3 regions of the Bradyrhizobium sp. CCBAU 53415 genome follow, and region 3 is predicted to be linked to each of the others. Evidence: riboswitches for the same ligand, from Rfam matches in the RefSeq annotation. Region 3 holds a riboswitch; each other region holds the start of a gene.
The links. A riboswitch is a leader RNA that binds a small molecule or an ion and turns the genes downstream of it on or off. The one in region 3 is predicted to bind cobalamin.

Region 1: it holds a riboswitch for cobalamin, as region 3 does, so the genes downstream of both, XH87_RS13995 (TonB-dependent receptor) here and XH87_RS32110 (DUF1636 domain-containing protein) in region 3, are expected to answer to the same signal.
Region 2: it holds a riboswitch for cobalamin, as region 3 does, so the genes downstream of both, metE (5-methyltetrahydropteroyltriglutamate--homocysteine S-methyltransferase) here and XH87_RS32110 (DUF1636 domain-containing protein) in region 3, are expected to answer to the same signal.

Annotation. Positions count from the first base shown of each region.
Region 1 is NZ_LBJF01000021.1:139,870-144,079, reverse strand. Features, by position in the region: gene XH87_RS14005 (CobW family GTP-binding protein) at 1-109, opposite strand, end outside; gene XH87_RS14000 (amidohydrolase family protein) at 113-1,603, opposite strand; cobalamin riboswitch at 1,877-2,072, shown strand; gene XH87_RS13995 (TonB-dependent receptor) at 2,180-4,210, shown strand, end outside.
Region 2 is NZ_LBJF01000001.1:173,601-177,810, reverse strand. Features, by position in the region: gene metE (5-methyltetrahydropteroyltriglutamate--homocysteine S-methyltransferase) at 54-2,399, opposite strand; cobalamin riboswitch at 2,502-2,704, opposite strand; gene XH87_RS00650 (nodulate formation efficiency C protein) at 3,512-4,210, shown strand, end outside.
Region 3 is NZ_LBJF01000027.1:861,250-865,459, forward strand. Features, by position in the region: gene XH87_RS32100 (cobyric acid synthase) at 1-594, opposite strand, end outside; gene cobO (cob(I)yrinic acid a,c-diamide adenosyltransferase) at 607-1,242, opposite strand; cobalamin riboswitch at 1,283-1,502, shown strand; gene XH87_RS32110 (DUF1636 domain-containing protein) at 1,598-1,972, shown strand; gene cobW (cobalamin biosynthesis protein CobW) at 1,969-3,003, shown strand; gene cobN (cobaltochelatase subunit CobN) at 3,003-4,210, shown strand, end outside.

The DNA of each region.
Region 1 (4,210 bases), on a different contig from region 3:
TGACGACGGCGGCGATCTGCCGGCCCTCGGCGTGCGCCAGCAGATGGTTCACGACCGTGGTCTTGCCCGCCCCCAGAAAGCCCGTCACCAGGAGAATGGGGACCGGCATGGGTCAGCCCTCGACGACGGGGCGGCGCACCGGCTTGCCGGGCCTCGCGGCCACGTCCAGCACGCCGTCGGAGATCAGCACCTGACCGCTGACGACGAGATGCCGCACGCCTTCGGAGGGACGGTTCATCGCGGTGAATGTCGCGCGGTCCGAGAGCTTCTCGTAGTCGAACACGACGATGTCGGCATCTGCGTCTTTCGCAAGCCGGCCCTTGGCGCGCATCGCGGGCGTGCTCTGGGAGAGGATCTCCGCCGGGATCAGCGCGCATTTGCGCACGCCTTCCAGCAGCGACACGGCCTTGCGCTCGCGCACCCATTCGCGGATGAATTTCGTGAAGCAGCCGGCCGAGCGCGGATGCGAGGTGGCGTCATCCGGCAGCGGCCAGGCGTCGCCGGTATAGGTGCTGCCGTCGGACAGCGTCCACGGCATCGCATCGGACGCGATCGCGCCGCCGGGATACAGCACCGACATGTCGAGCAGGTCGCGGTGGTGCGCGTTGTTCTCGGTATCGAGGATGTGCCAGAGCACCAGGGAGGACGGCTCCTCGGCCTGCGCCTTCAAGAGCTCCTCGCGATCGTGGAAGCGATAACCGTCGGTCACGCGCTGCACGGAATCATAACCGGTACCGTTGCGCTCGACGAACTCGGGATCGCTGAAGAAGGCGGCGGCCAGCACGGTCGAGCCGGTGCCGTAAGGATAGGCCTCGACCGTGATCGGAAGGCCCTGCGCCTGCGCCTTCGCGATCAGCACGCGGCAGCGCTCGACGTCGGTCTTGCTCGACGAATTGAAATGGCAGATGTGCATGTGCGCGCCGGTGGCGCCGGCATAGCCGATCAGCCGGATATAGGCTTCCGCCGCGCTCTCGGGGTCGATGCGCGACATGAAGGCGACGTGGGTGAAGGTCGGCACGTCCTTGGCCGCAGCCAACTGGCACACCGCGGTCAGTTCCTGCACGCCGGCGCCCGGCGCATAGGCGTTCAGGATGCCGATGCCGATGCCGCCCTCGTTCAGGCCGCGCGTGAGGCGATCGAGAATGCCTGATACCTCCGCTTCGGTCGCGACGTTGTCGATCCAGCGGCGGTCGCGCATGGCATTGCCGAACGCCTCCAGCGAGCTCTCCGCATTGGAGCCCGTCATCGCGCCGATGCGGGCAAAGGCCCAGTTGGTCGCGGCGCCGTAGTTCAGCACGCGGCCTTTCCGCGCCTGGCGCTCGTACCAGGATGCGACCGGCAGCACGCCGGCCTCGAGATCGAGCGTCGTCGTGATGCCGTCGAACGCCTGCATGCGGTCGGCCGGGATCGACTGGCCGTGCGCATGCAGATCGATGAAGCCGGGTGCGACCACGAGGCCGGTCGCGTCGATCACCCGCTCGGCGCCGCCGAGGCCCGTGCCGACGGCGGCGATCCTGCCGTCCACCACCGCCACATCGCCGACGGCGTCCATCCCGCTCGCGGGATCCACCACCCGGCCGCCAGAGATCACCAGACCGCTCATACCGTCACTCCACCAAGTTGAGATCGCATCAAGGCAGATTCCGGGAGCAACGACCACCTCCACCGAAGCCGACGCATCATGCTTCCGCGGAAGGCTATTTGGCGGGGATCGCAGACATGCGCTTGCAGCCTCGCGGCATGATTTGCTTTGCCGGACATGAGCTCCGTCCGTCTTCGCCGTTTTGCCCGACAGCTGACGTGCGAGCCGCAGGTTGTCGATGACGGCGCGATGCGCCGAGCTCGGAACGGCCAGTTGACAGCCCTTTGCAAATAAAACTAGGGTGCCTGCGACGGTTCTCCTTCGGGAGATCAATAGGGAATACGGTGCGGGGGATCCCCCAACGCCGTGGCTGCCCCCGCAACTGTAAGCGGTGAGCCTTCGCCAAACGCCACTGGGCCTGCGGGCCTGGGAAGGCGGCGAAAGGCAACGACCCGCGAGCCAGGAGACCTGCCGTCAGTCGTGGTCACACGCGAGCACATTGGGCGGGGTGTCCTGGTGGGTGTTGGGTTGCCGTCTTCTTGAGGCAGCGGCCAAACTACGTTCGCGGTGACGTGCCACGTTATCGCGAGCCTATTGATGACCTCCCGTACCATCTTCACGCCACGGCGTCGCCGCGCGCTGCTCCGTTCAGTTGCATTCTCCTGCCTCTTATTGTCGACGGATTGCTGGGCACAGTCCGAAAGGCCGGCCCAGACGCTCGATCCTGTCGTAGTGCAGCCGCCAGCGAGGCAGCCGAATGCCCGCAGCACCCGGCGCAGCGATGTAATGCGCTCCGCGCGCTCACGCCAGCAGCGAAGCGTGGCTGGCGACGCGCGTGCTCCGACTGCCAACCCAACGGATCCCGTGTTCGCCGCACCGACGCTCAACCTCACTGGCGCGAGCACGGCCGGTAGCCGCCTCGGCCTGACGCGACTGCAGACGCCGGCCAGCGTGGAGGTGATCTCAGCCGAGACAATCGCCGAACGCGGCCAGCTGAACATCCTGGACGCGGTGACGCAAAACGCGACCGGCTTCACGGCGAGCCCGGCACCGGGCAATGGCGGCGTATCGTTCAACACCCGCGGCTTCACGGGCCTTGGATCCGTCATGACGCTGTACGACGGCACCCAGCTCTATATCGGCGCCGGGACGGTGACCTTTCCGTTCGACACTTGGTCGACGGAGCGTATCGAGGTGCTGCACGGCCCTGCGTCGGTGTTGTACGGCGCGGGCGCAGTCGGCGGCGCCGTCAATGTGGTTTCGAAACTGCCATTGTGGGTTCCCCGCAACCAGGCTGAGGTGTCGCTGGACAGCAACATGACGCGGCGAATCGCGGTGGACAGCGGTGGTCCGATCAGCAAGGACGTCGCCTATCGGATCACCGCCACCGGCAATATGTCGGACGGATGGGTCGATCGCGACAACACCTCGAATGTCGCGCTTCATGCCGTGGTCCAGATCAGGCAGAACGAAGACGTCACCTGGACGCTGTCCACGGATTACGGTGACCGCAACCCGTCGCGCTACTTCGGCACGCCGCTGATCAACGGCAGGTTCGACGAATCGCTACGCTTCAAGAACTACAATGTCGGCGACAGCCATATCCGCTACCAGGACAGCTGGAATCAGGTGAAGACCGACTGGCAGGTCGCCGAAGGAATCTCGATCCAGAACACGCTCTACTATCTGAACTCCAGGAGGCACTGGAAGGACGTCGAGAGCTACGCCTACAATCCCGCCACCGGCCTGATCAATCGAAGCAGCTACATCGAGATCTTTCACGATCAGCAGCAGGTCGGCAATCGCATGGATGCGAAATTCCGCGGACATGTCTTCGGCATGGCCAACGAGTTCGTCGCGGGCTTCGATGTCAACAGCATCAATTTTACCCACACCAACAATTCACCTTACGGCGGCTCGTCGTCCGTCAACCCGTTCGACTTCGGCTCAGGCGTATTCAGCAGCCCGAACGCCACAGTTCCCGGCTACGGCAGCGTGACCAACCAGTATGCGCTGTTCGCCGAGAACCGGCTGTCGGTCACCGAGCAATTGTCCTTGATTGCCGGCATCCGCCAGGATGAGCCGACGGTCACGCGCACCGACTATGTCACGCCCGCCAACAGCTTCGAAAAGTCGTTCTCCTCGACGACCTGGCGCGCCGGCGCGGTCTATACGCCCGTCAAGGATCTCGCTTTCTATGGCCAGTATGCCACCGCGGTCGATCCGGTCGGGGGGATCATCTCGCTGTCGTCCGCAAACAAGAATTTCGATCTGGCCACCGGCAGACAAATCGAGATCGGCGTCAAGCAATCGTTCTGGGCCGGCCGCGGTGAATGGACCCTGGCTGGCTACGAGATCGTGAAGAACAACCTGCTGGCACGCGATCCGAACATTCCTTCGCTGACCGTCCAGGTCGGCCAGCAATCATCGCGCGGTGTCGAAGCATCGGTCGGATTCCTGCTCGATCATGGCTGGCGGATCGATGCCAATACCGCCTTCCTCCGCGCGAGATACGACGATTTCGTGCAGTCGGTCGGCGGCGTAGCCGTGAATTATGCCGGCAACGTGCCGGTCAACGTGCCGCAGACCGTCTCCAACATCTGGGTGACCTGGGCCTTTGCACCGAAC
Region 2 (4,210 bases), on a different contig from region 3:
GCAACCAAGACCACAAGCGGATCAGCTTTGTCGAGAAGAGACCCAAGCCCGGATCAATGGCCTCGCGTATCGGATGCAGCGCGCAGTTCGCGGGCGGCAGCGACCATGTTCGCCAGCGCCGGCCGAACCTCCTCCCATTTGCGCGTCTTCAGGCCGCAGTCCGGATTGACCCAGAGCTGCGAATCCTGCAGCCGTGTCCGAGCCAACGCTATCAGCTTCTTGATTTCGCTCGTCTCGGGAACGCGTGGAGAGTGGATGTCGTACACGCCCGGCCCGATCTGATTTGGATATTCGTACTTCCTGAACGCCTCGAGTAGTTCCATTTTCGAGCGCGACGTCTCGATCGAGATGACATCCGCGTCCATTGCAGCGATCGCACCGATGATGTCGTTGAACTCCGAGTAGCACATATGCGTATGAATTTGCGTTTGATCAGCGACACCCGATGAGCAGATGCGGAAGCATTCCACGGCCCAGTCGAGATAAGCCGTCCAATCCGATCGGCGCAACGGCAATCCTTCGCGGAGTGCAGCTTCGTCGATCTGGATCATGGTCGCACCAGCATTCTCGAGATCGCGAACTTCGTCTCGGATCGCGAGCGCAATCTGGCGGCAGACCTCGCTTCTGGGAATATCGTCGCGAACAAAGGACCAGTTCAAGATCGTCACCGGTCCGGTCAACATCGCCTTCATCGGCTTCCTCGTTAGTGATTGCGCGTAGCGCCACCAGTCTACGGTGATCGGCTTCGGCCGCAAGACATCGCCAAACAGGATCGGTGGCCTGACGCAGCGCGAGCCGTAGGATTGCACCCATCCGTTCCTGGTAAATGCGAAGCCGGCGAGTTGCTCGCCGAAGTACTGCACCATGTCATTGCGCTCGAACTCGCCGTGCACGAGGACATCAAGACCGATGTCCTCCTGCCAACGTACGGCGCGCGCAGTCTCCTCCTTGAGGAACCTGTCGTATTGTTCGTCACTCATCGCGCCTCGCGCATGCGCCGCACGGGCATTCCGGACCTCTGTGGTCTGCGGAAACGATCCGATCGTCGTGGTAGGAAAAGCCGGTAGTCCGAAACGATTGCATTGGATCTCGGCACGACGGGCAAATGGGCTGGCGCGCCGGCGCATGGTTTGGTCGATCGCTCTCATCCGGACAGCGACATTGGCATCATGGATTTTCGGCGAGGTCCGGCGGACAGTCGCGGCGCATTCCGACTCGGCAAGAGCTTGCGCAACATTCTGGTCGCCTGCGAGTGCCCGCGCCAGGATCGCAAGCTCACGCATCTTCTGAACCGAGAAAGCAAGCCAGCTCTTGACGTCGGAAGCGAGCCCGGTCTCGAGTGCCACATCGACCGGCACATGAAGTAGCGAGCAGGATGGCGCGATCTGTACACGATCCTTGCCGAGCTTCGCAATCGCAGGTTCCAGCCGCTGGCGGAGCGACGACAAATTCGACCGCCATACATTCCGGCCGTCGACGACACCGAGCGACATGACGAGATCACTTCGGCCGCCAGCAATGATCTCATCCAATAACTCTGGCGCTCGAACCAGATCGAGGTGCAGTCCGGCAACTGGCAGGCTCAAGGCGGTGTCCAGATTGTCGCCGAGGTCGCCGAAATAGCTGGCAACCATGATCTTGATGGCCGGCCCCTCCTTGGCGAGCCGGTCATAGGCATGTAGCAAGGATTTTCGCGCCCCCTCATCCAGATCAAGAACCAGGCAGGGCTCGTCGAACTGGACCCAATTTGCCCCGCGTTTGGCTAATTCCTGCAGAACCTCGATATAGGCCGGTATCAGTTGATCCAGTAGTGAGAGTGGCTGGAAGGCAGGATCGGCACTCTTGCCGAGCTTTAGGAACGTGACCGGCCCGATCAGGACAGGGCGGGTCTGAAAGCCGAGGGCCTTGGCCTCCTCATACTCCTCGATCGGCTTGCGAGAGCACAGTCTGAAAGTCTGCCCGCGGTGAAACTCGGGGACCATGTAGTGGTAGTTGGTGTCGAACCACTTGGTCATCTCCTGCGCGGGTGCGCCAAATCTGCGCGGTCCGTGACCGCAACTCGCATCCTGCTCGTCGTATTGTAAACCGCGGGCCATGGCGAAGTATGTCTTGAGCGAAACGGGTTCGGCTTTCGAGGCGTAGATGTCCGGGATGGCCCCAACCATGACACTTGTGTCGAGCACCTGGTCATACAGCGAGAAATCGTTCGATGGAATGACCGTGACGCCGATGGATTTCTGACGAGCCCAGTTCGCGGCACGCAGGCCAGCTGCGTCCTCGAGCAACTGCTGTTCGCTGCTTTTTCCGGCCCAGTAGCTTTCGAGAGCGAGTTTGAGCTCGCGCCTTGGACCGATGCGTGGCGTTCCGAGCGTGGCAACCGGAAGGGAGAGAAGAGACATAGCGTTAACCCCATGTTGGGGGCAAAGGCCATGGCGGACGCAGGCAGGGGAAGTCGCGCGTGCGACGGCTGCTTGGCGCACCACCGGGACACCCCGCCCGTGGACGAATATATTGTCGGGGCAGGTCTCCTGGCTCGCGGGTCATCGCTGCTGTCCGGCCTTCCCGAAGCCGCGCAGGCTTCAGTGACATCGTTGGACAGCGGCTCGCCGCTCACAGTTGCGGGGGCAGCGCCGGCATTTTCACCGGCTTCCCTCTTAGCTCCGGATCAAATGGAAACCGGAGAACCTCGACGACTTGGATTATCGGCAAGAGAACTCTGCGGTCAACCTCTCAGATTATGTCTCAAGCTAATGCTGCGACATCTGCTACGCGAATGACCGTGCATCTCTATCGTTGACCTCGATATAAAGGCGTTCTCCAATCAGCGATATCGAAATGGTATCGGAGCTGCCTGCGCGTGCGTGTTGAATAGGCCCAAGACACCTGGCCAAAGCAAGCAACATACCCGGCGAGCACGTTGATTTGCGGTGCCAGCCAGACTTCACATGCTCGGCGATGATGATCGGCTTCGCGTCGTTCGCCATCGATACAAAGCGCACTTGACTGAGGCTGTTCTCGACTTCCGAGGCGCCGCATGTCGCCAAAGGAGCGCCAAACGCGCCATGACCCCGTGGCCGCAAGTGCCCAAAGGCATGGCAGAGATCGAAAAGCCCACATTCCGGCAACGGTACCGAACCAAACGGTTCAATGGCGGCAAACGCGCCGAATATCCGGTGCGTGACGATGATGCATAAGCCGCGATGGATAGGCTGAATGGAACGATCGAAACGTCCGCAAGTCGGAAAGTCGACAAAGAGGACACAAAAGCGGTGCGAATTGCCGTCTACTACCTGGCACGAACAATGCAAGTCCTCGGCATGCCCAGACTCCTCCTGCTGGGCATGTCCAGCACAGCAAATTGGGGCTGTCGCTGGCGACTGAAGTTAGCGGCGCGTGACATGAAGGGGAGCGCCTGGTCGCGCGGGACACCAGCGGTCGCCCCGTCGCGTCGCCGCTAACTTTTTTGCGCTCGCGCATAACAGGTTGAAGTTGCCCGCTTTGGAAGATGTGGATGAAACCAGATAGGCCGACGGTTCTGAAGAAAATGTCTGGAAGTCGCGCGCTATTATTTTGTCTCGGTCGATCCCTGATCTGCCTGGCCGTGCTGGCTGCGACGAGCAACAGGGTTTGCGCCAACGACAGCCCGCTTATCGAAAGAGTCAAGTCAACGTGGCGAGCGCAAAACGGTGAGACGATAGAACAAATTATCTCCAACGTCTCGAAGGTGGCACAGTTCGTCCCTCGAATGTGGGGCGTCGCTGAACTTGACCAAAATGAATATGTTTTCGTTTCGTGGACCAGGCACCAGGATGTTAAATCAGACGAACAGTACGCTATCACCTGGAAGGTCGCGCTCGACGGGACGATTGAACTTGCGTCGACCTATGCAAAGCCGATGGAATTGGGCTGGCGCGCCTTGGCGCTCTCGTTGATCGCCAGTGAAGTCAGGGATGGCGAAAGGGACGCAAATCTTCGCTTTCTGCATGACCCGACCAACTTCAACTTTGTGACGACCACGCAAGGCCGGCTCGGCGATCTTCTACGGCAGGGCCGCTGCACTATCGTTGAACCTGTTGGAGTGGACTACTTGCCGAAGCGGAATGACAAGCCGACCGAGAAAGGTGATCTGTGGCGCGTTTTGCTTTTGGTGAACTGTAATATCCCAGGGCCCCGTTATTTTACCCACAACGGGGTCATCACGTTCGAAAAG
Region 3 (4,210 bases):
GAACTTGTTGATGACAAATCCGCGGATCATCGCGGCATCGTCGGGGTCGATCACCGTCTTGATGCCGACGAGCTGGGCGATGACGCCGCCGCGGTCGATGTCGCCGACCAGCACGACCGGCACGTCTGCCTTGCGTGCAAAGCCCATATTGGCGATGTCGGCCTTGCGCAGGTTCACCTCGGCCGGACTGCCGGCGCCTTCGACCAGCACGAGATCGGCGCGCGCCTTCAGCCGCTCGAAGCTCTCCAGCACCGCGCCCATCAATGACGGTTTCATCGCGGCGTAGTCGCGCGCACGCGCCGTGGCGATGCGCTTGCCGTGAACGATGACCTGCGCGCCGACATCGGTCTCGGGCTTGAGCAGCACCGGGTTCATGTCGGTGTGCGGCTCGACTCCGGCGGCCAGCGCCTGCAGCGCCTGGGCGCGTCCGATCTCGCCGCCGTCGACGGTCACGGCCGCGTTGTTCGACATGTTCTGCGGCTTGAAGGGGAGCACGCGCAGGCCGCGCCGCGTGAAGACACGCGCAAGGCCGGCGACGATGAGCGACTTGCCCACGTCCGAGCCGGCCCCCTGGATCATCAATGCGCGCGTCATCGCGGAGCCCAATCAGAACTCGACGCCGGCCTGCGCCTTGATGCCGGAGCGGAATGGGTGCTTGACCAGCGTCATCTCGGTGACGAGGTCGGCGATCTCGATCAACTCGTCCTTGGCGTTGCGCCCGGTGAGCACGACATGCGTCATCGGCGGCTTCTGCGTCGTCAGGAAGTCGACCACTTCAGTGATGTCGAGATAATCGTAGCGCAGCGCGATGTTGATCTCGTCGAGCACGACCATGCGCAAGCTTTCATCGCGGATCAGTTCCTTGGCCTTCTCCCAGCCGGCGCGCGCGGCGGCGATGTCGCGAGCGCGGTCCTGCGTCTCCCAGGTAAAACCTTCGCCCATCGCGTGGAACTGGCAGAGATCGCCGAAATGGCCGGTGAGAAGGCGTCGCTCGCCGGTGTCCCAGGCGCCCTTGATGAACTGCACGACCGCGCAAGGGAAGCCATGGGCGACGCAGCGGACGATCATGCCGAAGGCCGAGGAGGATTTGCCCTTGCCGGCACCGGTGTGAACGATGATCAGGCCCTTTTCGCCGCTCTTGGCCGCCATGATCTTGTCGCGGGCAGCCTTCTTCTTCGCCATTTTCTTGGCGTGCCGGGCGTCGGTTTCCTCAGCTGTTTGGGTATCCGGTTCAGGCGTCATGGTACCCGGTCCTTCGGCTTGACAAGTGGCGGCCACCGGCAAATGGTGGCCCGGCGTTGGTTCCTGTCCTATGACAGGCGAAGAGGGAATGCGATAGGGTCCGAATCGGCAAGATTTGGGTCCAAAATGCAGCCGCCCCCGCGACCGTGACCGGAGAGATGCCCGAAGCCACTGATCCCCTTGGGAATCGGGAAGGCGGGGATCGAAGGGCAAAGCCCTGCTCCGCAAGCCGGGAGACCTGCCAGCGCGGACGAGTTTTGGACCGGCGGACGGGGTGTTCCGCGACGGGGAAACGGGCCTCTCGAGTCAGGGTCCGTGCGCCTCTCGCCTCCCGCCGACTATCCTGGAAGAGGCGATGACCGTCACACTTCACGTCTGCATCACCTGCCGCGCCGGCGAGACGCTTGGCGAGGGCGAGACGACGCCCGGCAAGCGCCTGCATGGCGCGATCCTCGACGCCGGCGTCCCCGACGGCGTCAATGTGGTTCCCGTGGAATGCCTGTCGGCCTGCAGCCAGGGCTGCTCGGTCGCGCTCAGCGCTCCCGGCCGCTGGTCCTATGTCTACGGCCGCCTGTCGGAGACGAATGCGAACGACGTGGTCGCGGGCGCCGCGGCCTATGCGGCCGCGCCCGACGGCCTCGTGCCCTGGCGCAGCCGGCCGGAAATATTCCGCAAGCAGTCGCTTGCCCGCATTCCCCCCATTGCCGTCGTGCCGGAGGCCGCCGAATGAACTCGCTCGCAAAAGTCCCCGTTACGGTGGTTACGGGGTTTCTCGGTTCCGGCAAGACCACGCTGATCCAGCATCTGCTCAGCAATGCGGGCGGCAAGAAGCTCGCCGTGCTGGTCAACGAGTTCGGCAGCGAGGGCGTCGACGGCGAGATCCTGAAATCATGCGCTGACGCCAATTGTCCGGAGGAGAACATCGTCGAGCTCGCCAATGGCTGCATCTGTTGCACCGTCGCCGACGATTTCATTCCGACCATGGAGCAGTTGCTGGCGCGCCCCGTGAAGCCCGATCACATCCTGATCGAGACCTCGGGCCTGGCACTGCCAAAACCGCTGCTGAAGGCATTCGACTGGCCGGAGATCCGTTCGCGCATCACGGTGGATGGCGTGATCGCGCTGGCCGATGCCGAAGCCGTCGCAGCCGGCCGCTTCGCGCCGGATCCGGCCGCGGTCGATGCGCAGCGCGCGGCGGACGAGAATCTCGACCACGAGACGCCGCTGTCGGAAGTGTTCGAGGACCAGATCGCCTGCGCGGACATCGTGCTGCTGACCAAGGCGGATCTCGCGGGCGCGGCGGGAATCGAAGCCGCCAAGGCGGCGATCATCGCCGAGATGCCGCGCCGCGTGCCGATGCTTCCCATCACCGACGGTGCGATCGATGCGCGTGTCATCCTCGGTCTTGGCGCTGCCGCCGAGAACGATCTCGCCGCGCGCCCGTCGCATCATGACGGCGAGGAGGAGCACGAGCACGACGATTTCGCCTCCGTCGTGATCGATCTTCCGGAGGTCGCGGATATCGATGCACTGGTGGCCTCGGTCCAGCGTCTGGCGCGCGAGCAGAACGTGCTGCGCGCCAAGGGCTATATCGCGGTCGCGGGCAAGCCGATGCGCCTCCTGCTGCAGGCCGTCGGCGAGCGCGTGCGTCACCAGTTCGACAAGCCCTGGGGCACGGGTCTCAGGCAGTCAAAGCTGGTCGTGATCGGCGAGCACGGTGACATCGACGAGGCCGCGATCAGGTCAGGACTGGGCGTCTGATGCACGTCGTCTTCCGCGAGAGCCGCGGTCTGGAGGAGACCGCGACGCCAAGAGATATCGGCCAGGACCCGGCCGATCTCGTGGTGCTCTCGTATTCCGATTCCGATCTGGCTGCGTTCGCGGCCGGCTGGCGGCGTGGGCGCGACAGCCTGCCGTCGCTGCGGCTCGCCAATCTTGCGGAGCTCCGTCATCCGCTGTCGGTCGACACCTATATCGAGCGTACGCTGTCGCAGGCGCGCGGCATCCTCGTGCGCCTGATCGGTGGTGAGTCCTACTGGCCGTACGGGCTCGCGGCCCTGCAGCAACTTGCGAGAGACCGCAATATCGTGCTGGCCGTGCTGCCGGCCGACGGCCGCGACGACGCGCGGCTCGATGCATACTCGACCCTGCCGGTCTCGACGCTGCGCCGGCTCAAGGTGCTCTGCGACACGGGCGGCCCGGTCGCGGCGCAAGCGGCTATCGCGCAGCTCGCGCTGGCCTCGGGTCTCTATGCCGGTCCGGTCGTCGGCGAGATGAGCGTGCCCGAGATGGGGTTCTACGATCCCGCGCGCGGCGTCATTGCGGCGCCGGCGGACCGCGAGGGGAAGCCGCGCGCGCTAGTGACGTTCTATCGTTCCTATCTCACCGCTGCGGACACCGGCCCGGTCGATGCCCTGATTGCCGCGCTGCGCGAGAGGGGATTCGACGCCCATGGCGCCTTCGTCACCTCGCTGAAGGCTCCGGGCGCCGCCGATTGGCTGCGCGCATATCTTGCGCAAGATCCTCCAGCCGCGATCGTCAACGCAACGGCGTTCTCGGCCGTGGGCGACGACGGCACGACGCCGTTCGATGCCGCGACGTGCCCCGTGTTTCAGGTCGCGCTCTCCACGGCGCGGCGCGAGGATTGGGCGGAGTCGCTCCGCGGCCTGTCGCCCGGCGACCTTGCGATGCATGTGGTGCTGCCCGAGGTCGATGGACGCCTGTTCGCGGGCGTGGTGAGTTTCAAATCGTCCGCGATGCGCGATCCCGATCTGCAATTCTCGCATCTGGCGCACGCGCCCGATGCGGAGCGTGTGAAGGCCGTCGCCGCGCGCGTCGCGGCCTGGCGGCGGCTTGCCGAGACGCCGGCCGGCGAGAAGCGGGCGGCGATCGTGCTCTCGAACTATCCCGGCCGGCCGCACCAGATCGCGCATGCGGTCGGTCTCGATGCGCTGGCTTCGGTCGAAGC